2 regions of the Rhizobium leguminosarum genome follow, and region 2 is predicted to be linked to the other one. Evidence: predicted binding sites of a transcription regulator. Region 2 holds the regulator's gene; the other holds the start of a gene.
The links. Region 2 encodes HrcA, which represses chaperone genes, less so after heat shock. Its sites were predicted from a motif close to GTTAGCACTCNCNNNNNGNGAGTGCTAAC; they were not measured.
Positions count from the first base shown of each region.

Region 1 (15,275 bases), 1.1 Mb from region 2:
TAGGCTTTGTGTGCCACGTCCTGAATGGAGTTGCGCAGGGCGTCGAACGCCGAAAGCCACCTCGTTTCCGAAGGCTCGGTTCTTTGCAATGTCATGTCGGATTTCGCCAGCGCGCCAACCTCGATGAAGAACAACACCTGGAACATGCCGTCATGGCCGACGAAGCGCACTGCATTTCTCGCCGCATCGAAGCTGCGGCTTTGGTTCAGGAAGGCTAGCGCCATGGTTGAACCGGCGGGGTCTGACGAGCACTCCGGGCGGCGTCCGACAGCCTGAGCCATTCCTTCCGGTATCCTATGTTGAGAAGATTGAAGGACATCATGTCTTTCCCGGCCTGCGAACGGCTCTTGCCGATCACGGCATGATCGGCGTGCACTGGAACGTTTGCTGGGACACGATAGACGGTCGACGAACGGGCGGATTCGATCCGGCGCTCGTGTTCGATCTCCATGGAGTAGCGGCCGGAAGCGCCACATTTGTTTTCCCATGTGCCGACGGCAAAGGCATTCCGTCTTCGTTCGGCTTCGTCTTCATGGCTGTTCACGATGTCAACCTTTCGTCATTCGGGCCGTGGCCATGGCCAAACGTCCTCTCGATCAGTGTTGCGCCGCTGCCGGCGGGCGATAGGGTTACCAGTTCCAGGCTGTCTTCCGTCGCGACCCGCTCATGACGTTCATCGTCGCTGCGGATGCGGTATTGCAGCACATTTCCTCTCAGAGGCAGCGTGGCGGTAATGCGGTATGTCTCGGGAAGCTTGGAGGGAACGACCAAGAACCCGTCCTTCACTCGGACAGTCTGCCCCACCTTGAAGAGATGTGTTGCTGCCTCGCGCCGGGTCGAGCGTCCATTGCGTTGCGGGATGCGCGTAGCGGTCATGACGGTTTGTGGTCCTTTTCGAGCGCGGTTTCGAGATCTGACAGGTGGATAGGCATCATCTGCTGCGTCGGACTCTGCGCGGCGATCGCGGGCAGGTGGATGAAGGCGCCGACCCTTAGCCAGGCAAGCCTGGAAACGCTATCAATCAATTCCTCGTCATAATCGACGCGGTATTCTCCGGCTGGCTGCGCCCCATCGAAACCGGGCAGGCGGAATGGGGATGAAAAGCGGACGACGGTTTGTGTGGTGCGACTGGTCACGGCTGAGACCTCCGCAGGAATACACCGATGTGTTTCCTGTATCGTTGAGATCCGAACCGGACGAACTCGAGGCTGCCGGTACATCCGCGGTCAGCGCCAAGCTCATTCCGGATCGGAATAGGCGAAATCAACGCCGGAACGACGTCATGGATTGCTATCGAAAATTCAGTGGTGATGGCGGGTCGTAGGTCTCTGACACCGCGAAGCCAAGTCGGCCAAATCGACGAGGCCTATCATTGCGCCTCGATTGAGTTTAAATCAAGATAAATTCGGAATTATCTATGAAAAACGCCAAATTAACTCGACGACCATTTAGATAAAATTGGGTGCGATGGCGTAAAAATTCTATTCATTTCCTGATTATTACAAAATATCCGTTCAAATTGATTTCCTGAATTTTTCCAGAAGTGCCCCGTGCGAACAATATTTCTTGGCACTCCTATCAATCGAGTGCCACGAGTGCTATTTATGAATTGCAGCCGCCCTACGCGCCGGCAGCAGAAAGACCTCTATGAAATTCCGTTCACTTCACGACCGCGTCGTCATTCGACGTGCGGAAGGCGATGTCAAATCCAAGGGCGGGATCATCATTCCAGACACCGCCAAGGAGAAGCCGCAGCAAGGCGAAGTGGTCGCAGTCGGCCCGGGCCTGCGCGACAAAAGCGGCAGTCTGGTCCCGCTCGATGTCGAGGTCGGCGATCTCATTCTGTTTGGAAAATGGTCGGGGACCGAGGTCACGATCGATGGCGAAACCCTTCTGATCATGAAGGAGACCGACATCATGGGCATCGTTGAAAAGACCGAAGCGGCTGCCGGCAAAGCCGCCTGAGGGTCGAATTTGTGACCCGCAACTCAAGACCGAACTGGGAAGAAATATCATGTCTGCCAAGGAAATCAGGTTCTCCACCGACGCGCGCGACCGCCTGCTGCGCGGCGTCGAATTGCTCAACAACGCCGTCAAGGTGACGCTTGGCCCGAAGGGTCGCAACGTCGTCATCGACAAGGCCTATGGCGCACCGCGCATTACCAAGGACGGCGTCAGCGTCGCCAAGGAGATCGAGCTCGAAGACAAGTTCGAGAACATGGGCGCGCAAATGGTGCGCGAGGTGGCTTCGAAGACCAATGATCTTGCCGGCGACGGCACGACGACGGCAACGGTGCTCGCCGCCTCCATCTTCCGCGAAGGCGCAAAGCTCGTCGCTGCCGGCATGAACCCTATGGATCTGAGGCGCGGCATCGATCTCGGCGTTACCGCGGTCGTCAAGGAAATCAAGGCGCGGGCGATGAAGGTCAAATCGTCAGGCGAGATCGCCCAGGTCGGCACCATTGCCGCCAATGGCGACGCCGCCATCGGTGAGATGATCGCCAAGGCGATGGACAAGGTCGGCAATGAGGGCGTCATAACCGTCGAAGAGGCGCGAACCGCCGAAACCGAACTCGATGTCGTCGAGGGCATGCAGTTCGATCGTGGCTATCTCTCGCCCTATTTCGTCACCAATGCCGAGAAGATGCGCGTGGAACTGGAGGAGCCCTATATCCTCGTTCACGAGAAGAAACTCGGCAGCCTGCAGGCGATGCTGCCGATCCTGGAAGCCGTCGTACAGACCGGCAAACCGTTGCTCCTCATCTCGGAGGATGTCGAAGGCGAGGCGTTGGCGACACTTGTCGTCAATAAGCTGCGCGGCGGCCTGAAGGTCGCAGCCGTCAAGGCGCCGGGTTTCGGTGATCGCCGTAAAGCCATGCTGGAAGACATTGCCGTGCTGACCGCCGGCCAGATGATTTCCGAGGATCTCGGCATCAAGCTCGAAAACGTCACGCTCGATATGCTCGGCCACGCCAAACGCGTGCTGATCGACAAGGAAAGCACCACGATCATCGACGGCTCCGGCGAGAAAGCGGCCATCCAGGCGCGCATCCAACAGATCAAGGCGCAGATCGAAGACACCACCTCCGACTATGACAAGGAAAAACTGCAGGAACGCCTGGCGAAACTCGCCGGCGGCGTCGCGGTCATCCGCGTCGGCGGCGCCACCGAGACGGAGGTCAAGGAAAAGAAGGACCGCATCGACGATGCACTGAACGCCACCCGTGCGGCGGTCGAAGAGGGCATCGTGCCCGGCGGCGGCGTGGCATTGTTGCGCGCGAAGTCGGCGCTCATGGGCCTGACCGGGGAGAACGCCGACGTGACGGCGGGCATCTCGATCGTGCTCAGGGCGCTCGAAGCCCCGATTCGGCAGATCGCCGACAATGCCGGGTTCGAAGGCTCCATCGTCGTCGGCAAACTCGCCGACAGCAATGATCACAATCAGGGCTTCGACGCACAGACGGAGACCTATGTCGATATGATCGAGGCCGGCATCGTCGATCCTGCCAAGGTCGTGCGCACCGCTCTGCAGGACGCCGGTTCGATCGCGGCGCTGCTGATCACCGCCGAGGTGATGATCGCCGATATTCCCGCAAGAGACTCTGCGCCTGCTGCCGGAAATGGCGGCATGGGCGCTATGGGATACTAGAGCATGATGCCGAAAAGTGTCAGCGGTTTTCGGACGACATCATGCTCTAACTATCTAATGTAGAACAGGATTCAGATTTTAGGCCGACCTCGCCTAAAATCATCCTGTTCTGAGGCCAGCTTGACCCGTTCCGGCGTCGCCGGACGGCACAACCCGAATAACAGACAGGGAGAATTCCAATGTCCGTACAGAGCAGCAGCAAGACATCGATTACCCAGCGTTTCGACAGTTACCAGCCGTCCAAGACGCTTCTCGCCTGGGCCTGCGTCGTCACGGCGATCGCCACGATGATCATCGGCTTCAGCTGGGGAGGCTGGGTCACAGGCGGCACATCAAGCAAAGCGGCCGCCGCCGCCGGCGACACCGCACGCGGAGAACTGGCGTCGGCCATCTGCGTCGAGCGATTCAAGGCGGCGCCGGATGCGAGCGCTAAACTGATCGAGTTCAAGGCGATTACCGAAGGCTACAAGCAGCGTCAGTTCGTTGAAGCCGGCGGTTGGGCGACCATGCCCGGGCAGACTTCAGCCGATAGCCGAAGTGTTCAAGGCTGCGCCACGGCGCTTGCCGTCTGACACCGTTTTTCCAGAGCGCTCCGATATATGTGCGGAGCGCTCCCACTGTTGAAGCAGGAAATGACCCATGATCCGTTTCGTGAAAAAGAACGACCCGCAGCCAGCCGCAGAAGACGCCGGCGAAAGCGTCAAGAAAATCCGCGAGGCAGCCGCCGAGGGGCCTAAGAAAGCCGCCAACGACAGCACGCGTCGCCGCGCGCCGCAGGCGGCGGAAGATGACGACCCGCTTATCTGAGCACAACGCCGCACCGCAGTTCACGACCTAGCGATAGTCCAGCCAGATCCCGCCGGCGTCGGCGGACCGTACGCAGTTTTCGACCCAGCGCACCCCTTCCAGTCCGGCATCGACATCGGGAAAGGTGAGGTCTTCGATCCCCGTAGGGGCGAGGCCGCGCTCTCTGTTGATGGCAAAGCCGAAGCGGCGATAGAGGTTCGCCCAGGCTTCGAAGAGACCTTCCGGGTGGCCGCCGCCGATCCGGTCGTCGATCCTGGCCTCGGGATAGAGATAGCCCATGCCGCGCTCGAGGATGCGAGCCGGTTCGCCCTGGATCTCGTGGGAGAGCTGGTTCGGCCGCTCGTCCCACCATTCGATGCTGGCCTTCGAGCCGACGATGCGGATCTTCTGGCCGTGCATGGAGCCGGCATTGACGGCGCTCGACCAGATGGTGGCGATCGCGCCATTGTCATATTCCATCAGGGTCACCGCATTGTCTTCAAGCGGCGCGCGGCTTTTGACGAAGCTCTGGCGGGTGCAGAGCAGACGCCTGATCTTCAGGTGCGGCAGGATGACCTTGGCGATATAAAGCGGATGGGTCCCGACATCGCCGAGCACATAGCTGGGACCTGCGAATTTCGGATCGACGCGCCAGCGCGTCGCGGGGTTCTGCTCCTCTACCGCAGCACTATGGAAGCCATGGGCGAATTGCAGGTTGACGATGCGGATCTCGCCGAGATCGCCATTCCTGACCATCACGCGCGCCTGCTCGATCATCTGATGGCCGGCATAGCCATAGGTCACGCCGACGATACGGCCGCGCGCCTGGGAAACCGCCTTCAGCTCTTCGGCTTCGGCGATCGTGAAGCAGAGCGGCTTTTCGCAGATCACATGCAGATCATGTTCGAGTGCTGCCTTGCAGATCGCGAAATGGGTATTGTTGGGTGTCGCGATCGACACGGCCTCGATTCCGTCGGCCCGCCCGGCCTCAGCCGCAAACATCGCCGCATAGTCCCGGTAGCTCCTGGCTTCGTCGAGCCCGAGATCAGCGCCGAAGGCGCGGCCGCGTTCCGGATCGATATCGAAGGCGCCTGCCGCAAGGGCAAAAACGTCGTCGCGATGCGCTGCCGAGCGATGAATATAGCCGATCTGGCTGCCTCTGCCGCCGCCGACCATGCCCCAGCGGATCGGCTTTCTCCTGTCATTCGTCATCATCTTTTCCCTAAAAAACCAACCGACCTGAGGTAATCGCGGCTTTGCTTCACATCTTCGAGGCTGCGGGCGACATTCCTCGGATCGCGCTCCTGCTCGACGGTGATGAAGCCGTGATAGCCGATCTCCTCGAGCGTCCGCTTGATGGCGGGGTAATCGATGACGCCGCGGCCGATCGGGCACATGACGCCCTGTCCGCAGGCATCGAAGAAGCGGATCTTCTCGCCAAGCACACGGTCGAAGACGGTCCGGTCGATGTCCTTGAAGTGGACGTAGTCCAGCCTGTCGGCATAGCGGCGAAGCATCTCCACGGGATCCATGCCGGCATAATAGCTATGGCCGGTGTCGAGGCAGAAGCCTGCGATCTCCTGCGGAATGTCGCCTGCCACCCGCTCGATCTCATCGGCGAATTCGATATAGCCGCCTGCATGCGGGTGGATGACGGCGCGCACGCCGTATTTGCGCGCGGCGAGTTCGGCGATCGCCGTGATATTGGCGACCATCCCGGCCCATGCCTTGTCGTCGAGACGCGGCGCACGATCGGAATGGCCGGCGGCATAGTCCCGCTCGTCGTGCCCCCAGTCCATGACCGTGAGATAGGGCGTCCTGAACCGCTGGCCCGCCACTTGCTCCGGCTGCGGCAGCCTGGTGATGACGGTGCAGATTTCCTCCGTCTGTCGCAGCAATGTCTCCCGGTTTTCAGGAGAGACCAGATCGTCGAAGATCGTGCCGGCGACGATGAAGAGATTGCGCTCGGTGAGCGCCTTTGCAACGAGCGCATCATCGAGCGGCACGTAGCCATAGGGCCCGAGTTCGAGGCCGCCATAACCAGCTGCGGCCGCCTCGTCGAAGACGCGTTCCCAGGCGGGAAGGTTTGGATTGTTGACGTCATCAACGCCCCAGCAGCAGGGGGCTGTCGTAATCGTGATGGTCACGGTTTTATTCCTGAAAAGTGGGGTGCCCGAGCGGATGTTGACGATCAGCCAAGTTTCCCGGGCCAGTACTTGTCGACATATTTCTGGATTTCGGAGCGCATGAAGCGGCCGGAATCATCGGCACGCTCCTCCCAGCCGAAGACGCAGGCGGTGATGATGCCGTCGAACCCGACCGCGGCGAGCGAGGAGAAGAAGACATCCCAATTGATCTCGCCCTGGTACATATCCATGTGCTGATGGATGGTGACCTTCGCGCCCGGCGGATTGATGATGTAGCGCAGCCCGGATGACGCCTTGTGGTTATAGGTATCGGCCACATGCACATGGGCGATCAGCGGGCCGGCATCGCGGATCATCCGCGCCATGTCGTCACCGAAATAGAAGGTGTGCGGCGCGCAATAGAGGAATTTGACGTTCTTCGAGCCGATGGTCTTCAGCATGTCGATCGCCGGATGCAGCGTCTCGCACCAGTCTTCCGGATGCGGTTCCATGTTGAGCGTGACGCCCTCGCGCTCGAACACCGGAACGAGCTCCTCCATCGAGCGCCACCAGGCAGCCTCGCTGTGCTCGTGGGTATGCATGCCGCCGCAGCAGCTGGCGCGGTGGCTGCGATCCGGCGACGGCCCGCGACCGAATTCCGAATTCATCGTATCGCAGCCCATCTCAGCCGAAATCGCGATCGCTTCCTTCCAGTAGCGCACCGCCGCCTGCCGCTCGTCCTCATGCGGGCTCGCCCAGCGATACATCGGCAGGATCGAAGCGAGCTGGACGCCGTGATCCTTCAGGGCCGACTTGAATTCCGCGATGCGTTCCTTGTGCGCCCGCGGGCGCACCCACCAGGGCAGAAAATCGTCGCGCGGTGAAAGCTCGATATGCTCATAGCCAAGCTCCGCCGCCTTTCGGCAGAGGTCGCGCAGATTGAGGTGACGGTGCATATGCGGGTCGAGTGCGATCTTCATCTGGTTCCTCCGTCATCCTTCGGCCGCATCGGGCCGGCGGGTGATCCTTGATCTCGTTTGTTGCGGACGTCCGGTGCTCCTCCCGGATTGCCAGCACGATACTGCTGCAGTGCCCCCATGCTCCAATGCTTCCTTGATCAAATTTGATCATTGACCGCACAGCAGACCGATGCTCTGTTGTGGCAGCTTTGGGAGTGGATGAGCCCTGATGAAGGTGACTTTGAAGGATGTCGCGACGCAGGCCGGCGTTGGCACCGCGACCGCGGAGCGCGTCCTCAACGGCCGCGGCGGCGTACGGCCGGAGACGGTGGAGAAAGTCTTCCTGGCGGCAAGACGGCTTGAATACCGGCAAAGCCTGCCGGTCGCCCATCGCGGCCTGATCCGGATAGAGGTGATCCTCGTTCGTCCGGAGACCAGTTTTTATTCGCGTCTGAACCGGGCGTTCGAGCGCATTGCCGCCTCGCTCGACGACAGCATTGTGGTTCACCGCACCTTCGTCCGCGAGAACGAACCGGCGCAATTCGCCCGCTACATCGCCAACCCGACGGCACGCCGGTCGGCGCTGATCGTGGTTGCGCCCGACCATGCCGATGTCGTCACCAGCGTGCGCAAGGCGGCCGGTCTCGGCATTCCCGTCGTCCAGATCATGACCCGTCCGGCCCCTGAACTGCCCTATGTCGGCATCGACAACTATGCTGCCGGACGCACCGCGGCTCACTACATGTCGGGCATGCTGGCGCAGCGCCCCGGTTCGTTCGTCGCTCTCTGCCACAGCGGCGCCTATGAGAACCATAAGGAGCGGATCCGCGGCTTCTCCAGCTATCTCTCGGACAACGCTTCGAATGAGGGCGCAAACGAACATCGTTTCATCGAGGTCATGTTCGACCTCGATGACGAGCACAATGCCATCGAACTGCTGCAAGCGGCCCTCCGGCGCGAACCCGGCATTATCGGCGTCTATAGCGCCGGCGGCGACAACAAGGGGGTTGCCAGGGTGCTCGCAGCCAACAAGACTGGGCGGCCTTTCTGGGTTGGCCATGAACTGACCGAGCAGACGCAGGACTATCTCCGCCGCGGCATCATGTCGATCGTGCTCGACCAGGCGCCGGAGGTGCAGGCGAGGCGATCGATAGATCTTGCCTTGAACAGGTTGGGCCTCATCGAGGTGGAGGTCAGCGCCGAGCCGGTGCGCTTCCTGACGATCACACCGGAAAATCTCTGAGACGGGATGAGGATGCCCGGACAATCCGCTCGAATGGGCGCCCAGCGGCTTTCACGACGCCGGCGCGACCTTACTGCAGCTGCGGTTTCTTAAGAAAGCTGTTGCGGTCGGCGGATTTGATGCGCAGCCAGGCTTCCCGGCCGTTCCTGAGGATACGCATGGGGATCTCGGCGCCGGCGGGGCCGCTGCTCCAGAGCTTGCGATAGAAATCGGCCAGGCCATCGACCTCTTCGTCGCGGATCTCCGAAATGATATCGCCTTGACGCAGGCCCGCCTGGGCGGCCGGGCCGTCTTCGGCCACGCTCATGACTACCACGCCGCCATTGCTCTCGGCGGAGAAGGCGCCGAGCCAGGGCCGCGGCGGCTTGTTGACCTGGCCCCGGTTCAAGAGATCGTCGAGGATCGGCGGCAAAAGGTCGATCGGCACGACCATGTTGATATCGGCAACCTCGTCGCCATGGCTCATTTGCAGGCGAAGCGAACCGATGCCGAGAAGCTTGCCGTCCGAACCGATCAGGGCCGCGCCGCCCCATGAGGGATGGGCTGGTGCTGTGAAAATCGCCTCGTCGAGCAGATATTCCCAATAGCCGGCAAATTCCTGTCGGGCGACGATATTTGCCTCGACGAATTCTCCGATGCCATCGGCCAGCACGACGGGATCGCCGGGCTTGGCCGTGGCCGCGTCGCCGAGATCCACCGCCGGCGCATTCAAGGCCCCAAGCGCCTGGACCAGGCCGAAGCCGCTTTCCTGATCATAAGCAAGCGCATGCGCGGGAACCACGCGCCCGTCATGGGTCGTCAGCCAGACCTCTTCGGCCTCGGTGATGAGATAACCGATGGTCAGCACCAGCCCGTTGTCGCGAATGACCACGCCGCTGCCTTCCCGGACAGTGCCCAGCGTCTCCGCCGTGAAGGCATCTTCCGGAATGGAGGAACGGACGGCCACGACTGACCGCAAAATCGGATCGATATTCATACTTTTCATCCCGATAGACGCCGGCGCGAAAGGCCGAAATCCGGCGCATTCTTCCTTGAATAGGTAAGAGAATGGACGGCGGGTGCAAGACCGTATCGGAGGGAATTTCGGCAGGCCAACGCGCGACCTCCCTCCGATGCCTGCACCAATCAAGGTTTCACTGAGCGCCGAGACTATCTCGCATGGCACCGGCGGGCGGCTGAGCGCGACCATATTGCCGCGGCGAGCATCCCATCACTCTCTTGAAAGCGGTGCTGAATGCGCTTTCGGATTCATAACCGAGCGACAGGGCGACACCGGCAATTGCTTCGGCCGAGTTTGTCAATCGGTCACCTGCGAGAAGCATGCGCCAGCGCGTCAGATAATCCATCGGCGCAAGCCCAACCTTTTCCTTGAAGTGGAGAGCAAAACTGGACCGGGACATCGAGGCCCGTTCAGCCAGCGACTGCAAGGTCCACTTGCGGGCTGGATCGGCATGCAGGGCACCGATAGCCGCACCGATCCGTCGGTCGGTAAGCGCGAAAAGCCAGCCAACACCGCGCGCATTCGGCGACGCGATATGGAGGCGCAACACCTGCATGAGCATGACATGAGCAAAATGCTCCGCCATCAGAAAGCCACCCGGCTGCTGGTCGCGCAATTCGCGCGTCATCCGATCGAGGCACCAGCGTAGCACGGTGGCGTGATCGGAATCCCTCTTCACATGGACGATCGGTGGGAGGATTCCGAGAAGGATATCCGAATTTCCTCCCGAAAAGGAAAAACGGCTGCCGATCAGGAAGAAATCGCCACCGCCATTGCAAGTCGCAATGCCGTCGCGGGCGATCGAATAGATCGCATCGGACGGGATCGCTTCGAGCGCCGGATCGCTGGCGAGACGAAAGGCTCGGCGGCTCGTCAGCAGAAAGCAGTCGCTTTCCTCCAGGCGGACAGCTTCGGCAACGCCATCGACGCTCAGCCAGCAGGCGCCTGAAATCACCGCGTTGAACTTGATGCCATCAGGGGGTGGAAAATCGATCGCCCAAGCGCCGCCAGCGTCAAGCCCCGCGGAAACATAGCTGCGCGGTTTGAGCAATGCGAGAACATCGGATAACGGGTCCATGTAAAAATCCGGACGATGGCGAAGAGATATCGGACTTTAGCGCATGGATCGTCTGGAGACCACGCCTTATTCTCGCGACCGTCATCCCGAGCGAGGGCAACGTCGCAGAACAAAGGTAAATATCATGAATGACAAACAAGTCCCCATCGGCTCCGGATTTGGAGCCCACACGACGGCCGGCGAGGTTCTGGCCGGTCTTGATCTTTCCGGCAAGCGCGCCATCGTCACCGGCGGCCATTCCGGCCTCGGGCTCGAGACCACGCGCGCTCTGGCGGGCGCCGGCGCCAAGGTAACCATCGGCGCAAGGAGCATCGAGGCGGCGCGCAGCGCGGTCGCCGATATCGATGGCGTAGAGATTGATCGGCTCGACCTTTCCGACCTCGAAAGCGTTCGCGTCTTTTCCGAGCGGTTCGTCGCATCTGGCCGCAGCATCGACATTCTGATCAACAGCGCCGGCATCATGGCCTGCCCGGAAACGCGTGTCGGCGACGGATGGGAGGCACAGTTCGCGACCAATCATCTCGGCCATTTCGCCTTGGTCAACCGCCTTTGGCCGGCGATCTCGCCCGGCGCTCGCATCGTTTCGGTTTCCTCCGGTGGCCATCACAACTCGGCCATACGATGGGAGGATGTGCAATTCGAGATCGGTTACGACAAATGGCGGGCCTACGGTCAGTCGAAGACCGCCAACGCACTTTTCGCCGTGCATCTCGACAGGCTCGGGCGCGACACCGGCATCCGTGCCTTCTCGCTGCACCCGGGCAAGATCTTTACCCCCTTGCAGCGCCATCTCGCAAAGGAGGAAATGGTCAGTGCCGGCTGGATCGATGCGGACGGCAACCCGATTGATCCGACATTCAAGACGCCATCCCAGGGGGCCGCGACGCAGGTTTGGGCGGCGACCTCGCCGCAACTCGACGGTATGGGAGGCCTCTATTGCGAGGATTGCGATATCGCCGTCCGCGCAACGGTTGGAGAACCCGGCGGCGTCAGCGACCATGCAGCCGATCCCGAGGAGGCGGCACGCCTGTGGAACTTGTCGGCAAGGCTGACCGGCATTGACGCTTTCGCGGCGTACGCCTGAAGCCATAGCGCGCCGCAAACCCTCGTCAAGGCGCGCTGAAGACGCAGCGATTGTCTTGCCGTCCTCGCGCCTCACGCAGGCCTTCTCGGGTGAAAGCCCGATCGGCAAGCCGAGCGGATCGTCAGCACGTCATTGGCACACACGCCGCCGAAATCGGCCTGCGACGGCGCGGTCGCCGTGCCAGATTGTATTTGCGCAGATAGCAGTCAAGTCCGGCGACAATCCGTCATTAAAACGTATCAAGGCAAGCGCAAAAGCTGCGCCATTCCGTCTTGCGTCGTTCTCCGGACTTGGCGCGCGACATTTTTCGTGACAGCGGCATTGTGCAACAATATACGGTCAATCTCATCAGGAATCAGACCGACACGGATCATGACATGAAAGACTGGCATCCCGATCTCAGCCGCAGCAGCAGTCCGCGTTATATGGCGATCGCCGATGTGATCGAAATGGATCTGCGCAGCGGACATCTGGTGGTTGGGGACCGGCTGCCGCCGCAACGCGAACTCGCCAAGCGGCTGAATGTCGATTTCACGACGGTGGCGAGAGGTTATGTCGAGGCGCAGAAGCGCGGGCTTGTGGATTCGCATGTCGGCCGAGGCACCTTCGTTACCGGTGGCGCGGACAAGGAGCGCCAGGGATCGACGCCCGACGCTGCGCCCGATCCCCGCCGCGCCTCCATCGTCGATTTCTCGATGAACATGCCGCCGGAAACGGACGACCCCGAGCTGATCGCCCGCATGCGCGAGGGCATGTCGGCGGTGACGGCGAACCTAATTCCACTCCTGCGCTACCAGGGCTTCGGCGGCTCTAGCATGGACAAGGAGGCTGCTGCCTCCTGGCTCAGCCGTCGCGGGCTGGTGCCCTCGCAGGAGCGCATCTTCGTCACACCCGGCGCCCATCCGGCCCTTCTGGCGATCTTCGGCCTGCTGGCAAAACCGGGCGAGACCGTGCTTTCGGAAATCATCACCTATCCCGGCATGCGCTCGATCGCCGCCCAGTTGCGGCTCAATCTGACGGGCCTGCCGATGGACGAGGACGGTATCCTGCCGGACGCCTTTGCCGAGGCCTGCGAAAGATTGAAGCCGAAGGCGCTCTATCTCAATCCGACGCTGCAGAACCCGACGACGCTGACCATTCCGGCCCGGCGCCGCGAGGAGATCTGCGCCGTTGCCCGCAAATATCACGTGCCGATCGTCGAGGACGATGCCTATGGTTTCATTCCGCAGCACGGCCCGGCGCCGCTCGCCGCAACAGCGCCCGATCTGACCTGGCATATCGGCGGACTGGCGAAATGCATCGGCGCGGGCCTGCGACTTGCCTATGTCGTGGCGCCTGACAGCAAGGCCGTGTGGCCCTTCGTCAGCGCCATGCGCGCCAACAATGTTATGGCCTCGCCACTGACCGTGGCGCTCGCCACCCGCTGGGTCGAGGACGGCACCGCCGATACGATCCTGCGTTTCATCCGTGCCGAGGCCGCCGCCCGTCAGCAAATGGTCGCCGCCATCCTGCCGGCCGGCAGCTACCGCGCTGATCCCATCAGTTTCAACATCTGGCTGCCACTCTCCAACGGCTGGACCCGCTCCACCTTCGGCAGCCATACCCGTTCTTCCGGCATCGGCGTCGTCGCAAGCGATGCCTTCACAGTCGAGGGCACGGCACCCGAGGCCGTGCGTGTCTGCCTTGGCGGACCGATCACCCGGGAGAAACTGCAGGGAGCACTGGAATTCATGGCCCACGCGCTGGAAGGTCCGCCGGAAATGGCGGCGTCGTTCTTCTGACACAGAGCCCAGCTCCGAGCTGATCAGGCACGAGCGGTTGAGATCAGATCGGTCGCGCCCAGATCTATCGGGGCATGAGCGAAGCGTAACCGTCACGCTCACCACCATCACCTTCACGGCTGATCCGCCCTGGCTGCCAGGCCTGGCTGCGCCCCAAATGCTGCTTGATAAATCTGCAGTCAGCTTGCTGCCGGCATGCGCTGGGGAGCTCTGCGGCATTCTGGCGAATTGACTGGTAATTTCTCTATAATGTAATTATTTTGAATGCAGTCATTGCAGATATTGATAGTATCGACGTTTGCGGAGCAGGAAAGCGAGATCGTCATGGACACGGAATATCCCCCACTTCCTCCGATGCAGACCGGCATCAAGGGGCGCTGCCCGCGCTGCGGCCAGGGCCATATGTTCAAGGGCTTCCTGACGCTGCAGCCGGAATGCGAGGTCTGTGGTCTCGATTACTCCTTCGCCGATCCGGCCGACGGTCCGGCCTTCTTCGTCATCTGCTTCGCCTGCGTCCCGAGCGTGCTGCTCGGCGTCTGGCTGGAGGTGGCCTTTTCGGCGCCGATCTGGGTACAGCTTCTGGTCACCGGTCCCTTCATGCTCGCCACCTGCATTCCGCCGCTGCGGCCGCTGAAGGGCTGGCTGGTGGCCAGCCAGTATTTCTACAAGGCGGAAGAGGGCAAGCTCGCCTAGATCCAGATTCTATAGGGCCTATTTCAGCGTCGCGCGCAGGCGCGGCGTCGCGAAATCGAGCAGCGCCCGCAGTTTCAGGGGCACTAGTCCCTGCGTGGGATAGACGAGATGCACCGGCGCCGGCGGCGGTTCGAAATCTTGGAGCAGCGGCACCAGCAGGCCGGCCATCTCGGCGCGTGCGGCCTGGTAGGAGAGCACGCGGGTGATGCCGAGGCCGGCGACAGCCGCATCGACCGCGGCCTCGGCGGTGTTGACGGCAAGCCGCGAGCGGATCGGCACCGTGAGATCATGTTTCCCCTCGGTGAATGTCCAGCTCAGCATCGAGGCCATGCCCTCGAAGGTGACGCAGTCATGCCCGGCGAGATCGCCTGGGTGCCGCGGGAGGGCGTGCCGTGTCAGATAATCCGGGCTGGCATAGACCGTGCGGCGGATCGCGCCGAGCCTTGTGGCGATCAGGTTGCTGTCCGGCAGGTTGCCGATCCTGAGAGCCACGTCGATGTGATCCTCGACGAGGTTCGACAGCCGGTCGCCAAGCATCAGCCGCAGATTGATATCGGGATAGGCTTTCAGGAAATCCACCACGACAGGCAGGACATGCAGCCGCCCGAAAACGATCGGCGCGGTCATCGTCAACTCGCCCTTGGGGGCGCTGTATTCGCCGGCCGCCGTCCGTTCCGCTTCTTCCACCCGATTAAGAATTTCCCGCGCCGCCTCGACATAGGAGCGGCCGGCTTCCGTCAGCGTGACCTTCCGGTTGCTCCGTTGCAGCAATTGGGCGTTGAGATGGGCTTCCAGTTCCGAAACCTTGCGGCTGACGGTTGCGAGCGGCGATCGCAGATGCCGTGAGGCGGCCGACAGGCTGCCCTGTTCGACAAC
Region 1 covers NZ_CP016286.1:515,983-531,257, forward strand. The annotation lists gene BA011_RS02790 (DUF1488 domain-containing protein) at 1-224, opposite strand, end outside; gene BA011_RS02795 (hypothetical protein) at 215-544, opposite strand; gene BA011_RS02800 (hypothetical protein) at 541-876, opposite strand; gene BA011_RS02805 (hypothetical protein) at 873-1,136, opposite strand; gene BA011_RS02810 (co-chaperone GroES) at 1,648-1,965, shown strand; gene groL (chaperonin GroEL) at 2,015-3,649, shown strand; gene BA011_RS02820 (hypothetical protein) at 3,829-4,221, shown strand; gene BA011_RS44105 (hypothetical protein) at 4,289-4,456, shown strand; gene BA011_RS02825 (Gfo/Idh/MocA family protein) at 4,484-5,650, opposite strand; gene BA011_RS02830 (TIM barrel protein) at 5,647-6,582, opposite strand; gene BA011_RS02835 (sugar phosphate isomerase/epimerase family protein) at 6,627-7,541, opposite strand; gene BA011_RS02840 (LacI family DNA-binding transcriptional regulator) at 7,750-8,763, shown strand; gene BA011_RS02845 (S1C family serine protease) at 8,834-9,739, opposite strand; gene BA011_RS02850 (AraC family transcriptional regulator) at 9,897-10,841, opposite strand; gene BA011_RS02855 (SDR family NAD(P)-dependent oxidoreductase) at 10,966-11,925, shown strand; gene BA011_RS02860 (PLP-dependent aminotransferase family protein) at 12,303-13,706, shown strand; gene BA011_RS02865 (DUF983 domain-containing protein) at 14,031-14,399, shown strand; gene BA011_RS02870 (LysR family transcriptional regulator) at 14,418-15,275, opposite strand, start outside.
Region 1: the regulator HrcA is predicted to act here: its motif matches at 1,566-1,594, upstream of BA011_RS02810 (co-chaperone GroES).

Region 2 (15,275 bases):
CGCTTGTTAATTTTGCGTAAAATTCATCGTTGATATTGCCGTTTGATCCTGCCTAAATGGCTTCCAACAGAGGGCGCGGACATCACCTGCAGAGGCTCGGTTTTAACTGCCACGTCGGCAGGGCGATGAGTTTGTGCCTTTTGTTACGGAGCCCTGCGCTTCCGTCTTTTCAAGCACTCGACGGATTTGAACCGTAACGTGGCTGTTACGGAGCGGGGATGTTTTGTGCCTTCAGTGGCCACACGTTTAAGGCGAGGCCACCGGAGAAGGTAAAGTAATATTGCGTTCGGGCTGGTCGGCCGAAAACGAGGTTCGACCGCCAGCCTGACACGGAGAGCCGATGAAGGTTGCCGCATGAATGCGGCCCCTGCAACGGAGTTCTGCGTCGGTCCCGTTGAGGGGCCAGTGTTTTTGAGTGAACCGGCAGGCGAGCGGCTCATGAGGATCCGTCAGCCCGCCAAAGCGGGGAATGATCGGGCGGCTGTTTTAGCGGATGCCGCCCGGTGGAATTGAAAGGCGGCATTATGCAGATGAATACGATGACGACGGGCGGGCTCGACAATGGGGATGCGGCACCGCAGACGTTCGGATCCATTCGCCTCGAAGTGGGCGAAGCAAAGGCGGAAATGAAGCAGAACGTATTGTTCGAGCGCGTCAGCGCGCGCTTGAAGGCCCAGGTCGGTCCTGACGTCTATGCCAGCTGGTTTGCCAGGCTGAAGCTGCATTCGGTATCGAAGAGCGTCGTTCGCCTTTCGGTCCCCACGACCTTCCTGAAGTCGTGGATCAACAATCGTTATCTCGATCTCATCACCGGTCTGTTCCAGGCCGAAGATCCGGAAATTCTGAAAATTGAAGTCCTGGTGCGCACGGCAACGCGCCACGGCACGAAGGCGCTCGATGAGGCGGTCGCGCCGGAACCAGCCGCCCCCACGCAGATGCGCCGCCCGACAAGCGCGCAGCCGGCCGGTCAGGCCGTCCAGCAGGCGGTTTCGGCTGTTGCCGCCGCAAGGCCAGCAAGCTTTGGCTCGCCGCTCTTCGGTTCGCCGCTCGATAGCCGCTTCACCTTCGACACCTTCGTCGAAGGCAGCTCGAACCGGGTCGCACTTGCGGCTGCAAAGACGATTGCGGAAGCTGGTCAGGGCGCCGTGCGCTTCAACCCGCTCTTCATTCATTCGACCGTCGGCCTCGGCAAGACCCACCTGCTGCAGGCAGTCGCCAATGCGGCAGTACAGAACCCGCGGGCTCTGCGCGTCGTCTATCTGACGGCCGAATACTTCATGTGGCGATTCGCCACCGCGATCCGCGACAATGATGCGCTGACGCTGAAGGATTCGCTGCGCAACATCGATCTCCTGATCATCGACGACATGCAGTTCCTGCAGGGCAAGATGATCCAGCATGAATTCTGCCATCTCCTGAACATGCTGCTCGACAGCGCCAAGCAGGTCGTCGTTGCTGCCGACCGTGCGCCCTGGGAGCTGGAGTCGCTCGACCCCCGCGTTCGCTCGCGCCTGCAGGGCGGTGTCGCGATCGAATTCGACGCGCCGGATTACGAGATGCGTCTCGAAATCCTCAAGCGTCGCCTGGCTGTCGCCCGGCTCGAAGATCCGTCGCTCGATATACCGGCCGAACTGCTCCAGCATGTCGCCCGCAACGTCACGGCCAGCGGCCGCGAACTCGAAGGCGCCTTCAACCAGCTGGTCTTCCGCCGCTCCTTCGAGCCGAACCTGTCGATCGAACGCGTCGACGAGCTGCTCGCCCATCTGGTTGGCTCCGGCGAGCCCCGCCGTGTGCGCATCGAGGATATCCAGCGCATCGTCGCAAGGCACTACAACGTCTCGCGCCAGGAACTGGTGTCCAACCGCCGCACCCGCGTCATCGTCAAGCCGCGCCAGATCGCGATGTATCTGTCGAAGACGCTGACGCCGCGCTCCTTCCCGGAGATCGGCCGCCGGTTCGGCGGGCGCGATCACACGACCGTTCTGCATGCCGTGCGCAAGATCGAGGAGCTGATTTCGGGAGACACCAAGCTTTCGCACGAAGTCGAGCTTCTGAAGCGGCTGATCAACGAATAATCGATAGTTTTTGCGAAAAATCAACGGCCGGAAGCGATTCCGGCCGTTTTCCTTTATAAGTTTTTTATTCTATACCTCCCGCGCATTGCGTGCATGTCAAAGACTGAAGCGCCAGAATGGCGCGTGGGAGGAATGAATGAGTTTCGAAAAGATCGCCGTTCTCGGCCTGGGCAAGGTCGGACGGCTGGCGGCGACGCTGTTGCATGAAGGCGGCTTCGAGGTCGTCGGGGTCGACGCGCAATTGCCGCTGAGTGACGTCGCCTTCAAGTGCCGCACCAGCGATATCTCCGATCCGCAAGTGATCGGCGAACTGCTCTCGAATGTCGAGGCGGTGCTCTCTTGCCTGCCCTATCATTTGAACATCGAGCTGGCGCGCGCCGCCCATCTTGCCGGCATCCATTATTTCGATCTGACCGAAGACGTTCCCACCACCAATTTCATCATCGAGCTGTCGAAGACCGCCCGCGGCCTGATGGCGCCGCAATGCGGCCTGGCGCCGGGTTTCGTCGGCATCGTCGGCGCAAGCCTGGCCGACGGCTTCGATCGCTGCCGGTCGATCCGCATGCGCGTCGGCGCACTGCCGCAGCATCCGACCGGGCTGCTCGGCTATGCCTTCAACTGGTCGCCGGAGGGCGTCGTCAACGAATATCTGAATGACTGCGAGGTCATCGAGGGCGGTGTGCGCAAGCTCGTCTCGCCGATGGAATGGCACGAGACCGTCTATGTCGGCGGCGTCAAGCTCGAAGCCTTCACGACGTCGGGCGGCCTTGGCACCATGTGCGACACCATGCTCGGCAAGATCGACAATCTCGATTACAAGACCATGCGTTATCCCGGCCATATGGAGCTGATGAACTTCTTCTTCCACGAGCTTTTGATGCGCGACAAGCGCAAGCTCGCCGGCGAGATCCTGACCAATGCCAAGCCGCCGGTTGAAGACGATGTCGTCTATGTCCATGTCGCCGCCGAGGGGACCGAGAATGGCAGCCTGCGACGCAAGGAGTTCGTGCGCGCCTATTACCCGATCGAGATTGCCGGGGCGCGCCGCACGGCGATCGCCTGGACGACGTCAGCCTCCGTCGTCGCCGTCATCGAGATGGTCCGCGACGGTCTGCTGCCGGCGACCGGTTTCCTGCACCAGGAGCATATTCCGTTGGAGATGTTCCTGAAGACGCCGACCGGCAGCCTCTTCAAGACGGGTGCCACTACAGCGCCGCGCGTCTATTCAGACGCGCAAAGGACGCTGTAGCACTTTGAATGCTGCATAATTTTATCCTTAAATCGATTTCGATTTAAGGAATTATGCAGCAGCCACGGCTGAGACATGCCCTCAGGTGCGGCGGCAATATCAATGCCGCCGCGCTGCAAATCCACGCATGGTATGGGTGTCAGCAGGCGAGATCGGCAACGACGGAATCGAGGATCAGCATGCCTGATGGCGTGCAGCGCAGGCGTGAATTGCCGATCCGCTCGATGAATTTGTGTTCGAGCAGGAATTCCTCGCGTTTCGGGTCGAGGTCACGGCCCGATAGCTGCTGCCAGCGGGCGAGATCGACGCCTTCTCTCAGCCGCAGCCCCATAAGCAGCAGTTCGTCGGATTGTTCCTCGAAGCCGAGCCGCTCCTCGTCGAGAATGCCGTGCCCATCACGCTCGACCATGTCGAGCCAGGTTTCCGGCTTGCGTTCGGTCGCCGTCGCGATCTTCTCGGGGCCACGCGTCAGCCGGCCGTGGGCGCCTGGGCCGATGCCGGCATAATCGCCGTAGCGCCAGTAGGTCAGGTTATGCCGGCTTTCGGCCCCCGGCCGGGCATGATTGGAAACCTCATAGGCCGGCATGCCCTCGCGCGCGGTGATCTCCTGCGTCGCCTCGTAGAGCACTGCCGATTGCTCGCCGTCCGGTACGATCAGCTTGCCGGCCTTGTGCAGGCCGTAGAAGGGCGTGCCCTCCTCGATGGTCAGCTGATAGAGCGAAAGATGGTCGACCGCATAGGAGATCGCCTCCTTCAGCTCCTTTTCCCATTCCTCGACCGTCTGCTCCGGCCGGGCATAGATCAGGTCGAAGGACATGCGCGGAAAGATGTCGCGCGCCAGCCTTATCGCCTTCAGAGCGTCGGCGACATCATGCAGCCGGCCGAGGAATTTCAGATCCCGGTCGTTCAGCGCCTGCACGCCGAGCGAGACGCGATTGACGCCGGCCGCCCGGTAGCCGCGGAAGCGTTCGGCCTCGACGCTCGAAGGGTTGGCCTCCATGGTGATCTCGATGCCATCTGGCACATGCCAGTGCCGCGCAATGCCGTCGAGAATGGCGGAAACCGTTTCCGGCTTCATCAGCGAGGGCGTGCCGCCCCCCAGGAAAATGCTCGTCACCGTCTTCGGGCCGCTGATCGCCCGGACTGCCGCCATCTCCGTCAGGAAGGCTGCTGTAAAGCGCTCTTGATCCACCGGCTGGTGGCGCACATGGCTGTTGAAGTCGCAATAGGGACACTTCGCCGCGCAGAAGGGCCAATGCACATAGACGCCGAAGCCCGGCTCGCCGGTATCAGGCAGCAGAGCCGAGTCGCGCGAGGTGCTTGGCGTGTCGAAATTGACCACGGACCGACCTTATGCCTCCAGGCAGGTTTCAACAAAGAGTTTGAAGGCGCGGGCCCGGTGCGACAGCGCTTGCGGCTTGCCGACGTTCCAGCCGTGTTTTTCCTCGCCGCTCATTTCGCCGAAGGTGATGTCGTAGCCCTCGGGCTGGAAGACCGGATCGTAGCCGAAGCCCTGGGTGCCGCGCGGCGGCCAGACGACGCTGCCTTCCACCTCGCCGCGAAACAGCTCCGTATGCCCGTCCGGCCAGGCGAGGCAGAGCACGCTGATGAAACGCGCCGTGCGTTGTTCCGGCTTTGTCGCGCCTGCATCCTGCAGCGCCTTTTCCACCTTGGCCATCGCCATGTCGAAATCGCGCGTGCCGTCGGCCTTCTCCGCCCAATTGGCGGTGTAAACACCGGGATCGCCGAAGAGTGCATCGACCACCAGCCCGGAATCGTCCGATAGCGCCGGCATGCCTGAGGCATTGGCCGAGGCGACCGCCTTGATCGTCGCATTCTCCTCGAAGCTCGTGCCGGTCTCATCGGGTTCGACGAAGTTCAGCTCGGCGGCCGATTTGGCGGCGAAGCCGAGCGGCCCGATCAATTCCTGGATCTCGCGGATCTTGCCGGCATTGTGGCTGGCGACGACGATGGTCTTCGTTTCAAGCTTGCGCATTCAGATTTCCTGTTCGATGCCCCAGATTTTAGCCTCCGCGCATTCCAGGCTGTTGCCATCCGGATCGCGGAAATAGATCGAGCGGCCGCCGTTCGGCCAGCGCACTTCGGATTCGATCGCCACGCCCGCCGCCGTCAGCCGTTCGGCCATGGCATCGATATTGCGGCCGGATACCCGGAAACAGGCATGGCCCTGGCCGGTCGTACCGTGCGGCGGCACCTGCAGTGCTTCAGGCGCCGGCGGCTTCACCGTTTCCTTAGGGTTGAAGATCAGGAGAACGCCCGGCCCGCAGCGGAAGAAGACATGCCGGTTGGCGGCGCGGGCGATCTTTTCAAGCCCGAGAACGTCTTCGTAGAACGTCTCGGCCTTATCGAGATCCCGCGCATAGAGCGCCGTTTCCAACATGCCTTCCAGCATGGGGTTCATCCTTCGACGGCTTGCTTCTGCAGCGCCACGAGTTCGCCGATGCCGTTTCTGGCAAGCTGCATCAGCGAGGTGAATTCGCCTTCGCTAAACGGCGTGCCTTCGGCCGTGCCCTGGATCTCGACGATCCCGCCGGTGCCCGTCATGACGAAGTTCGCATCGGTCTCTGCCGAGGAATCCTCGATGTAATCGAGATCGATCACCGGCTGGCTGGCGAAGATACCGCAGGAAATGGCGGCGACATGATCTTTCAGGACCCGGTCGACCTTGATCATGTTGCGGCTTTCCATCCATTTCAGGCAGTCGTAAAGCGCGATCCAGCCGCCGGTGATCGAGGCTGTCCGTGTGCCGCCATCGGCCTGGATGACATCGCAATCGAGCGTGATCTGCCGTTCGCCGAGCGCCTGCAGGTCGACGACGGCGCGCAGCGACCGGCCGATCAGCCGCTGGATTTCCTGGGTGCGGCCGCCCTGCTTGCCGGCGGCGGCTTCGCGCTTCATGCGTTCGCCGGTCGCTCGCGGCAGCATGCCGTATTCGGCCGTGACCCAGCCCTTGCCGGTATTGCGCAGCCATGGCGGCGTCTTTTCTTCGAGGCTCGCCGTGCAGAGCACATGCGTATCGCCGAACTTCACCAGGCAGGAGCCTTCCGCATGCTTGGAAAAATTGCGCTCGAACGAGACCTTGCGCATCTGGTCGATTTTTCTGCCTGAAGGCCGCATTCTTATCTCCTGGGGTTTATTTGACCGCTTCTACGATTGGCGGCGCTCATTTGCAAATTCCCTTTTGCCACGGGTGTTAGTTTGACTTACTTTTCGGGAAGTATCATCAGCACGGGTTCGAAAGCTTCATGGGCATCAGGTCGACGTCGGTTTCGGATGCCGTAGCTGCGCTGGACGAGCGCTCCAGGGAAATTTTTCGTCGCATCGTCGAAGGTTATCTGGAGAGCGGCGAGCCGCTGGGTTCGCGCAACCTGTCCCGTATCCTGCCGATGTCGCTGTCGCCGGCCTCGGTGCGCAACGTCATGAGCGATCTCGAAGAGCTCGGCCTGATCTATTCGCCGCATGTCAGCGCCGGCCGGTTGCCGACTCAGATCGGCCTGCGGTTCTTTGTCGATGCCTTCATGCAGGTCGGCGACCTCTCGGCCGAGGAGCGCGCCAGCATCGACCGCCAGGTGCGGGCCGAAAGCGGCGGCAATCCCGTCGAATCGATGATGAACGAGGCAAGCCGCATGTTATCCGGCATTTCGCGCGGCGCCGGCCTCGTTATCACCTCGAAAAGCGATCCGGTGCTGAAACATGTCGAGTTCATCCGGCTCGAACCGACAAAGGCGCTGGCCGTGCTCGTCGGCGATCACGATCAGGTGGAAAACCGCATCATCGAGCTGCCGGCAGGCGTCACGTCCTCGCAGCTGACGGAAGCGGCGAATTTTCTCAATGCCCATATGTCCGGCCAGACCCTGCCGGAGCTCCGCAAACAATTAAGCCGGCTGAAAGACGACGTCCGTCACGAGCTTGATGCCCTGTCGCGCGATCTGGTCGAGCGCGGCATCGCTGTCTGGGCGGGCAGCCCGGACGAGGGAAAGCCGACGCAGCTGATCATCCGCGGTCGCGCCAACCTGCTCGAAGGGCTCGCTGGCGCCGAGGATCTCGACCGGCTGCGCCTGCTGTTCGACGATCTCGAGAAGAAGGACAGCCTGATCGAGATCCTCAATCTCGCCGAAAGCGGTTCGGGCGTGCGCATCTTCATCGGTTCGGAAAACAAGCTCTTCTCGCTGTCCGGCTCGTCGCTCATCGTCGCGCCCTATCGGGACGACGACGATCGCATTGTCGGCGCCGTCGGCGTCATCGGCCCGACGCGGCTCAATTATTCCCGCATCGTGCCGATGGTGGACTATACAGCCCAGCTCGTCTCCCGCCTTTCGCGCAATCAGCTTTGATGCGCAGCAATCAGTCACGCGGAATTTTCGCTTCTTTGTCACGCAGACTTGATTTTTTTCGGTCAAACCTCGATATCGGGCGCATCTGAAGACACCAACCGGAGACCGTCATGACCGATGACACGACGAAAAACGGACCTGACGCAACTGCGGCCGACGCCGCAGCCGACGCTGCCGCCTACGTCGAGAACGAAACTGCGCAGCAAGAGCCCGCCCAGCCGGACCCGATCGAGCTTCTGAAAGCCGAAAACGGCGAACTGCGCGACCGCTATTTGCGCCTTGCTGCCGAGATGGACAATCTGCGCCGGCGCACCGAGCGCGAGGTAAAGGATGCCAAGTCCTATTCCGTGGCGGGTTTTGCCCGCGATATGCTCGCCGTGTCCGACAATCTGCGCCGCGCCCTTGATGCCATCCCTCCGGAGACCAGGGCTGCAGCAGACGCCGGCCTGAGCACGCTGATCGAGGGTGTCGAGATGACCGAGCGTGCCATGCTGTCGGCTCTGGAACGCCACGGCGTTCGCAAACTAGAGCCGGTTGGCCAGAAGTTCGATCCGAATTTCCATCAGGCGATGTTCGAGGTGCCGAACCCGGACGTGCCGAACAACACGGTCGTGCAGGTCGTGCAGGCCGGTTTCACCATCGGCGAGCGCGTGCTGCGCCCGGCCATGGTCGGCGTCGCCAAGGGCGGTCCGAAGCCGGCCGAAGCCGAGACCAACTCTGTCTTCGACGAGAAGGACGCTTGAGATCGTTTCCTTCCTCCTCGCGAGGAAGGAAACCGAAGCTTTAGATGCGGGCGAAGCGTTCGATCAGCAGATTGAAGAAGCCGTCCGCATCGACATGGCGCATGACCCTGGCATTGCGCTTGCGCTCGGTCACATGCCACCAGTCGACGACGGTCATGCCGACCGTGAGTTCGGACTGGACCTCGATCTCGACATTGCACTCCCGGCCTTTGAAAAGCTCCGGCTTCAGCAGGTAGGCGACGACGGTCGGGTCGTGCAGCGGCCCGCCGTCGGAACCGTATTTCTCGATGTCGAAGCGTTCGAAGAATTCCAGCATCTCGACCATGGCCTTTGCCGGCGCCGTGCCGATCTCGGCCATGCGCTTCACCCGGTCCTTGCGGGTCAGCAATTGATGCGTCACGTCTAGCGGCATCATCACGATCGGAACGCCCGAGCGGAAGACGATATCGGCTGCCTCCGGGTCGACATAGATGTTGAACTCGGCCGCCGGCGTGATGTTGCCGCCCTCGAAAAAGCCGCCGCCCATCATCACCAGTTCGCGGATGCGGGGGACGATGTCGGGCGCCTTCTGGAAGGCCATGCCGATATTGGTGAGCGGCCCGAGCGTACACAGCGTCACCGTGCCTTCCGGCTCGCGGCGCAGCGTCTCGATGATGAAGTCGACGGCATGGCCGGGCTGCAGCGCCATCGTCGGTTCGTCGAGATCCGGACCGTCGAGGCCAGTTTTGCCATGCACATGTTCGGCGGTCACCAGCTTGCGAGCGATCGGCGCGTCGGCGCCGGCGAAAACCTTCGTCTCCGCCCGGCCGCAGAGCTCGCAGACGATGCGCGCATTGCGGCTGGTGAGCGAAAGCGGCACGTTGCCGGCCACTGTCGTGATCCCCAGCACCTCCAGCTCATCAGGGCTGCCGAAGGCAAGCATGATGGCGGCCGCGTCGTCCTGGCCGGGATCCGTGTCGATGATGATCTTTCTTGCGCTTGCCATTCCGATCGTTCCATCCTCGCACTGCATGTTATCGGCATGTACCGATTTCTTCACGTCCCGTCTCAAATCAGCACATTCCGCGCGGGCATGTTTTGATGCGAGGCAGCTGACGCTTTGTCAAGGAAAGAGCCTGACGCCACCTGCTTAAAATCGAGAGGTGACGCCGGCACCTCGCGGCCGATGCCTTGCGGCGCCGGTATTCTGTCCCCATATTAGCGGCATCCGGATGCTGCACTTGAGGTCCGGGATGGTCGCTTGCATCAAGGACTTGAAAAAAGATGAGCCGCATTACCCCTTTCGCCAGCCCGCTGCTTCTGGGCTTCGATGCCATGGAAAAGACGCTGGAGCGCATTTCCAAGGCGAGTGACGGATATCCGCCTTATAATATCGAACGCATCGCCGCCGATACCGGCGCGCCGGAACGTCTGCGCATCACCCTTGCCGTGGCCGGCTTCAGCGAGGAGGAACTCGATGTCTCCATTGAGGAGAACCAGCTGCTGATCCGCGGCCGCCAGGTCGAACAGGGTGAGCGGGACTATCTTTATCGCGGTATCGCCGCCCGTCAGTTCCAGCGTACTTTCGTTCTTGCCGACGGGATGCAGGTGTTGGGTGCGGCCCTGAAGAACGGTCTGCTCTCCGTCGATCTAATTCGTCCGGAACCCGCGCGCATGGTCAAGAAAATTAACATTTCGGTCTCAGAGTAGCACAACGGTTGTTGAACCGTTGGTCCCTTCTCCCGGAGGAACAGGAATGTTGATGAAAGAAGCCACGTCTCACTTGACCAAATCCGAGCTTGCCCACATCGGCAACGGCGAGGTCGCCTATATCAGAAAAATGCGGACCGATGAGGTCGCCAAGTGCTTTCCCGAGGCGCCGGATATCGATCCGAACGTCGATCTCTGGGCACTCTTCGGCGCCGACGGCACGCCGATCCTTTTGACGGACAACCGCTCCAGCACCTTTTTCAAGGCTGCCGAGGACGAATTGAAGACGGTCAGCCTGCACTGACCGTCAAGGCCGTCTGTTACGTTCACCGCTTTCGGTGCGCAGTCGCTCTATTCGATTTCACTGCGATCGGGACGGATGTCGCGACATATGCGCGGAGCTCTTTCGACGCCTTATGTGCGAATGACGTTGAAGTTCCAGGATTCGGCAGCAACTGCGCCAGCCTTATAGAGCGATGACAACGATGCGGACTTTGCTGTCGTTGCATCCATTCTGCTTACCGCGTCGCCAGCATTGGTAAGATCAAACCCCATCCGGTTTCTTGGGGTGGTCCAGACGGTTCGAACCCCAACTTCTTGTAGACGGCTATCGCCCGTTCATTGTCTGGATGCGGATCGGTCGCGATCACAGGTGCGCCCTCATCGAAAAGAGCCTGCATTCTCATTCCGATAAACGCTGAACCATGTCCAACGCCGACCATTTCGGGGTCTCCGATATATTGATCAATTCCCCGCGACCCTTTAGGAAGGCCGGCAAAATGGTGATCTTCCCATCCGTGGACCGTGTAGTCCTGCAAGAACGCAAATGGCCGTTCGTTAATTGAAATGATCCAGCGAGCCACCCGAGGATCAACCAGTTCTGCTTCACCATACGGCTCACCAGAACCCCACCATTCCAGGACATGCGGGTTCGACCGCCACCCCTTCAGTAAAGCGAGATCATCCAGGGTTGCTCTGCGAAACTCGTACGGATTGGTCGCGAACATTAGATTGCTGTAGCAGATTGTGCGACGGTGAGTATGGGCAGAACGCCGTCAGGTAGGCCACTCGAGGCTTGATTGAGATCTCCTGCGCGTGACGGGCTCTCTTACGCGAACCGGACCGCCGTTCTCGCGCGCGCTTTTGCCGCTACCTCTTCGCGATCACGAGGAGGTTGAGACGTTTCCAGCGAATCGAGCAGCTCGCGGGCACATGCCGCGATGGAATTGACCGCGTGCTCAAATGCGACCTCATTGCGCTTCGACGGTTTGGTCGTTCCGCTCACCTTGCGCACGAACTGGAGTGCGGCATCGTGGACCTCGTCGTCCGTCGCCGGCGGATCGAAATTGAACAGGGGTTTTATATTTCGGCACATGACTTGCTCCCGGTCATTGTCTCTCCTCCATTTGAGAGGAGGGTGGCCAGCACAGAAAATAGTCGCGTGAGCGCTAATGGCAACCGGTCCACGGCGGAACTCTACGCGTCGCAAGCCAGGGCGCAACTCCTTCAGTTCGGTTTTTTGTTGCGTCGGGAACCATCGGGCCAGCGTCCCAGGCGATTGCTCACGCGAAGAACATCACAGGCACGTTCGCCGACTTGCCGGCTGCCTCAGATTTTCCTGAACGTCAGATAGGCCGAAGACCGGCCCTCGCGCCGCGCCTTGGCCTCGTAACGTGTGCTCGGCCAGCCCTCATAGGGCGTCAACCAATCGGCTGCATTGTCGGCTATCCAGTCGAAACCGCCATGGTCGCGGCATTTGATCAGCGTCCAGTTCACATAGGTGTCGATGTCGGAGGCGAAGCAGAACAGGCCGCCGGGCTTCAGCGCGCGATGAAAGCGGTCGAGATTGGTTTTCGAGACGAAACGCCGCTTCCAGTGCTTCCGCTTCGGCCAGGGATCGGGATAGAGCAGATCGATCTGATCGAGTGAGCCGTCCGGCAGCCAGTCGAGCAGCTGCGTCGCGTCGTCATTATAGACGCGGATATTGGAGGCACCCGTCTCGCCGATGCGCGACAACAGCTTCTGCATGGAATTGACGAAGGGTTCGACACCGATGAAGCCGGTCGAAGGCGTCTCCAGGGCGCGGTGGATCAGATGCTCGCCGCCGCCGAAACCGATTTCCAGCCGCAATCTTTCGACCGGAAGCGGGAAGAGGGAAGTCAACGGCTCCGGGGGAGCCGCCGACAGATCGATCAGGAATGCCGGCAGCAGACTGTTCAGCGTTTCGGCCTGCTGTTCGCGCAGAGCCTTGCCCTTGCGGCGACCGAAGAAGGCTTCGGTCGCCCGCCCCCGGCGTTCCATATCCGTCATGCAGCGGCTTTGGTCTTAACGGATTCCTTGAGCGCCTTCACGAGGTCGGTGCGCTCCCAGGAGAACGAGCCGTCGCGGCCGGCCTTGCGGCCGAAATGGCCATAAGCCGAGGTCTTGGCGTAGATCGGCTTGTTGAGGTCGAGATGACGGCGGATGCCCGACGGCGACAGGTCCATGTTCTGGCGGATCGCGGCTTCGACCTGATCCTCGAAAACACCCTTGCCGGTGCCGTGCAGGTCGACATAGATCGACAGCGGCTGAGCAACACCGATGGCGTAAGAGAGCTGGATCGTGCAACGGTCGGCAAGGCCGGCAGCGACGACGTTCTTGGCGAGGTAGCGGGCAGCATAGGCAGCCGAACGGTCGACCTTCGTCGTGTCCTTGCCGGAGAATGCGCCGCCGCCATGCGGAGCGGCACCGCCGTAGGTGTCGACGATGATCTTGCGGCCGGTGAGGCCCGCATCGCCGTCCGGTCCGCCGATGACGAACTTGCCGGTCGGGTTGATGTACCACTTGCAATCGTCAGCGATCTTCAGCTCGCCGAGCGCTTCGCGAATATAGGGCTCGACGACGGCGCGGACCTTCTTCGAATCCCAGCTCTCGTCCAGATGCTGGGTCGAAAGCACGATCGAGGTAGCCTCCGACGGCTTGCCGTCGACGTAGCGCACGGTCACCTGGCTCTTGGCGTCGGGGCCGAGCTTGGCGACTTCGCCGTCGCCCTTCTTGCGGGCAACTGCGAGCAGCTGCAGGATTTTGTGGGAATAATAGATCGGTGCCGGCATCAGATCCGGCGTTTCGCGGCAGGCGTAACCGAACATGATGCCCTGGTCGCCGGCGCCCTCGTCGCCCTGCTGGTCAGAAGCGCTGTCGACGCCCTGCGCGATGTCGGCCGACTGCGAGTGCAAGAGCACGTCGATCTTTGCCGTCTTCCAGTGGAAGCCGTCCTGCTCGTAGCCGATATCCTTGATGGCGCGGCGGGCGGCGGCCTTGAACTTCGAAGGATTGATGACGTCTTTGCCGTCCTTGTCCTTCTTCATCAGGCTCGGCGGCAGGCGGACCTCGCCGGCGATGACGACGCGGTTGGTCGTCGCCAGCGTTTCGCAGGCAATGCGCACGCCCCACGGATTGACGCCGGTCTTGGCCGCTTCGCGGTAGACCAGATCGACGATCTCGTCGGAGATGCGGTCACAGACCTTGTCCGGATGACCCTCGGCAACAGACTCGCTGGTAAAGAGATAATTCGCGCGCATTTCGGGATTCCCCTCAAAGAATAAAAGCCAGCTAGTAGGTACTCAGTTCGCGGGCCGATGACAAGCGCAGAAGGACATAAATATATCTTTATATCTGCGACAAAGTGACAAATTTTGCCCCAAAAACGCAAAAAAGGCGGCCTTTCGACCGCCTTTCGAATTCTGCGCTGGTCTTGGTTCAGTCGGCGTCGGCTTCAGCGGCCAGGGCTTTCACCAGCTCCACGACCTTGCGGCGAACCTTGGGATCGGAAATCTTGACGAAGGCGCGATTGAGCTGCAGTCCTTCCGAGGACGACAGGAAATCGACGACGTAGTTCGAGCTCGAGGCTTCCATGCCGCCGCTGGCACTGGAATGTTCGCCGGGCGCGTCCTCGAAGAAAAACGACACCGGAACATTGAGGATGTTCGAGATGTTCTGCAGGCGGCTTGCGCCGACGCGGTTGGTGCCCTTTTCGTATTTCTGGATCTGCTGGAAGGTGATGCCAAGGCTTTCGCCAAGCTTCTCCTGGCTCATGCCCAGCATCGTACGGCGGAGGCGAATACGGCTGCCAACATGGATGTCGATCGGATTCGGCTTCTTCTTGTTTTCAATCATGGTCGTGCCCTAGCTAAGAATTTCAACCTGTTTCTAACCGGCATGCCCCTGATCCATCCCAAAACGCCACGTTGCAAGCGGTGAGGAACCCACCTTCAAACATACGTTAAGAACGCCGATTGACATCACTATGCAATTTTAGGGGTTTTTGGTCAATTCAACCCGGAAATAAAACCTCTGCGAGAAATTAGCGCAATCAAAATCAGCAGCGCCTCGATCAACCAGAAGTATGTTTGCCGGGGGGATGCCGTTCCGACTCCATCGCCGATGCTATCGAGCGTTGCATCGACGAAGCCGGTTTCTCCAAGATCGAGGCCCGCAATAATTTCCCCATGCGCATTCACCAGCGCTGAAATGCCGCTATTGGCGTCGCGAATCAGCGGCAGGCCGGTTTCGACAGCCCGTACCCGCGCCTGCTGGAAATGCTGGTAGGGGCCGGGCGTCACGCCAAACCAGGCATCATTGGTGATATTGAGGATCGCGCTGGCGTCTTTTATGTCACCGGTCATTTCGCCGGGAAAAATGATCTCGTAGCAGATCAGCGGATAGAGATTGAGCCCGCCGGGCAGCGCCAGCAGGTGCCGGCTTGCGGCGGCCGAGAAGCCGCCCGGTATCTCGACGACGTTCTGGATGCCGAATTCGGTGAGCACGTCCTCGAAGGGCAGATATTCGCCGAAGGGCACCAGATGCACCTTGTCGGAGGCGGCGATGATCTGGCCGCGGCCGTCGATCACGTAGATGGAATTATAGTAGCGCGGCGGCGTGCCTGGTCCCATCTCCTCGGCGCGAACGGCGCCGGCGATCAGGATCTGATTGTCGTCGAGCGTATCGGCAATCCGCGTCAGCGCATCCTGATTGTCGGTCAGGATGAAGGGGATCGACGTTTCCGGCCAGACGATGATATCGGGCTTGCGCCCGCCATTCTCAGGCGCTTCGGCCGACAGCTTCAGATGTGTCTCGAAGATCGCGGCGCGGTCGACGTCGTTATCCATTTTCGCTGTCTGGTCGA
Region 2 covers NZ_CP016286.1:4,453,768-4,469,042, forward strand. The annotation lists gene dnaA (chromosomal replication initiator protein DnaA) at 525-2,075, shown strand; gene BA011_RS21650 (saccharopine dehydrogenase family protein) at 2,212-3,324, shown strand; gene hemW (radical SAM family heme chaperone HemW) at 3,464-4,666, opposite strand; gene rdgB (RdgB/HAM1 family non-canonical purine NTP pyrophosphatase) at 4,676-5,320, opposite strand; gene BA011_RS21665 (VOC family protein) at 5,321-5,746, opposite strand; gene rph (ribonuclease PH) at 5,743-6,462, opposite strand; gene hrcA (heat-inducible transcriptional repressor HrcA) at 6,591-7,679, shown strand; gene grpE (nucleotide exchange factor GrpE) at 7,790-8,422, shown strand; gene BA011_RS21685 (nucleoside hydrolase) at 8,463-9,407, opposite strand; gene BA011_RS21690 (Hsp20 family protein) at 9,686-10,111, shown strand; gene BA011_RS21695 (DUF1150 family protein) at 10,158-10,415, shown strand; gene BA011_RS21700 (GNAT family N-acetyltransferase) at 10,630-11,118, opposite strand; gene BA011_RS21705 (DUF2277 domain-containing protein) at 11,220-11,486, opposite strand; gene trmB (tRNA (guanine(46)-N(7))-methyltransferase TrmB) at 11,720-12,421, opposite strand; gene metK (methionine adenosyltransferase) at 12,418-13,671, opposite strand; gene BA011_RS21720 (helix-turn-helix domain-containing protein) at 13,850-14,266, opposite strand; gene lnt (apolipoprotein N-acyltransferase) at 14,419-15,275, opposite strand, start outside.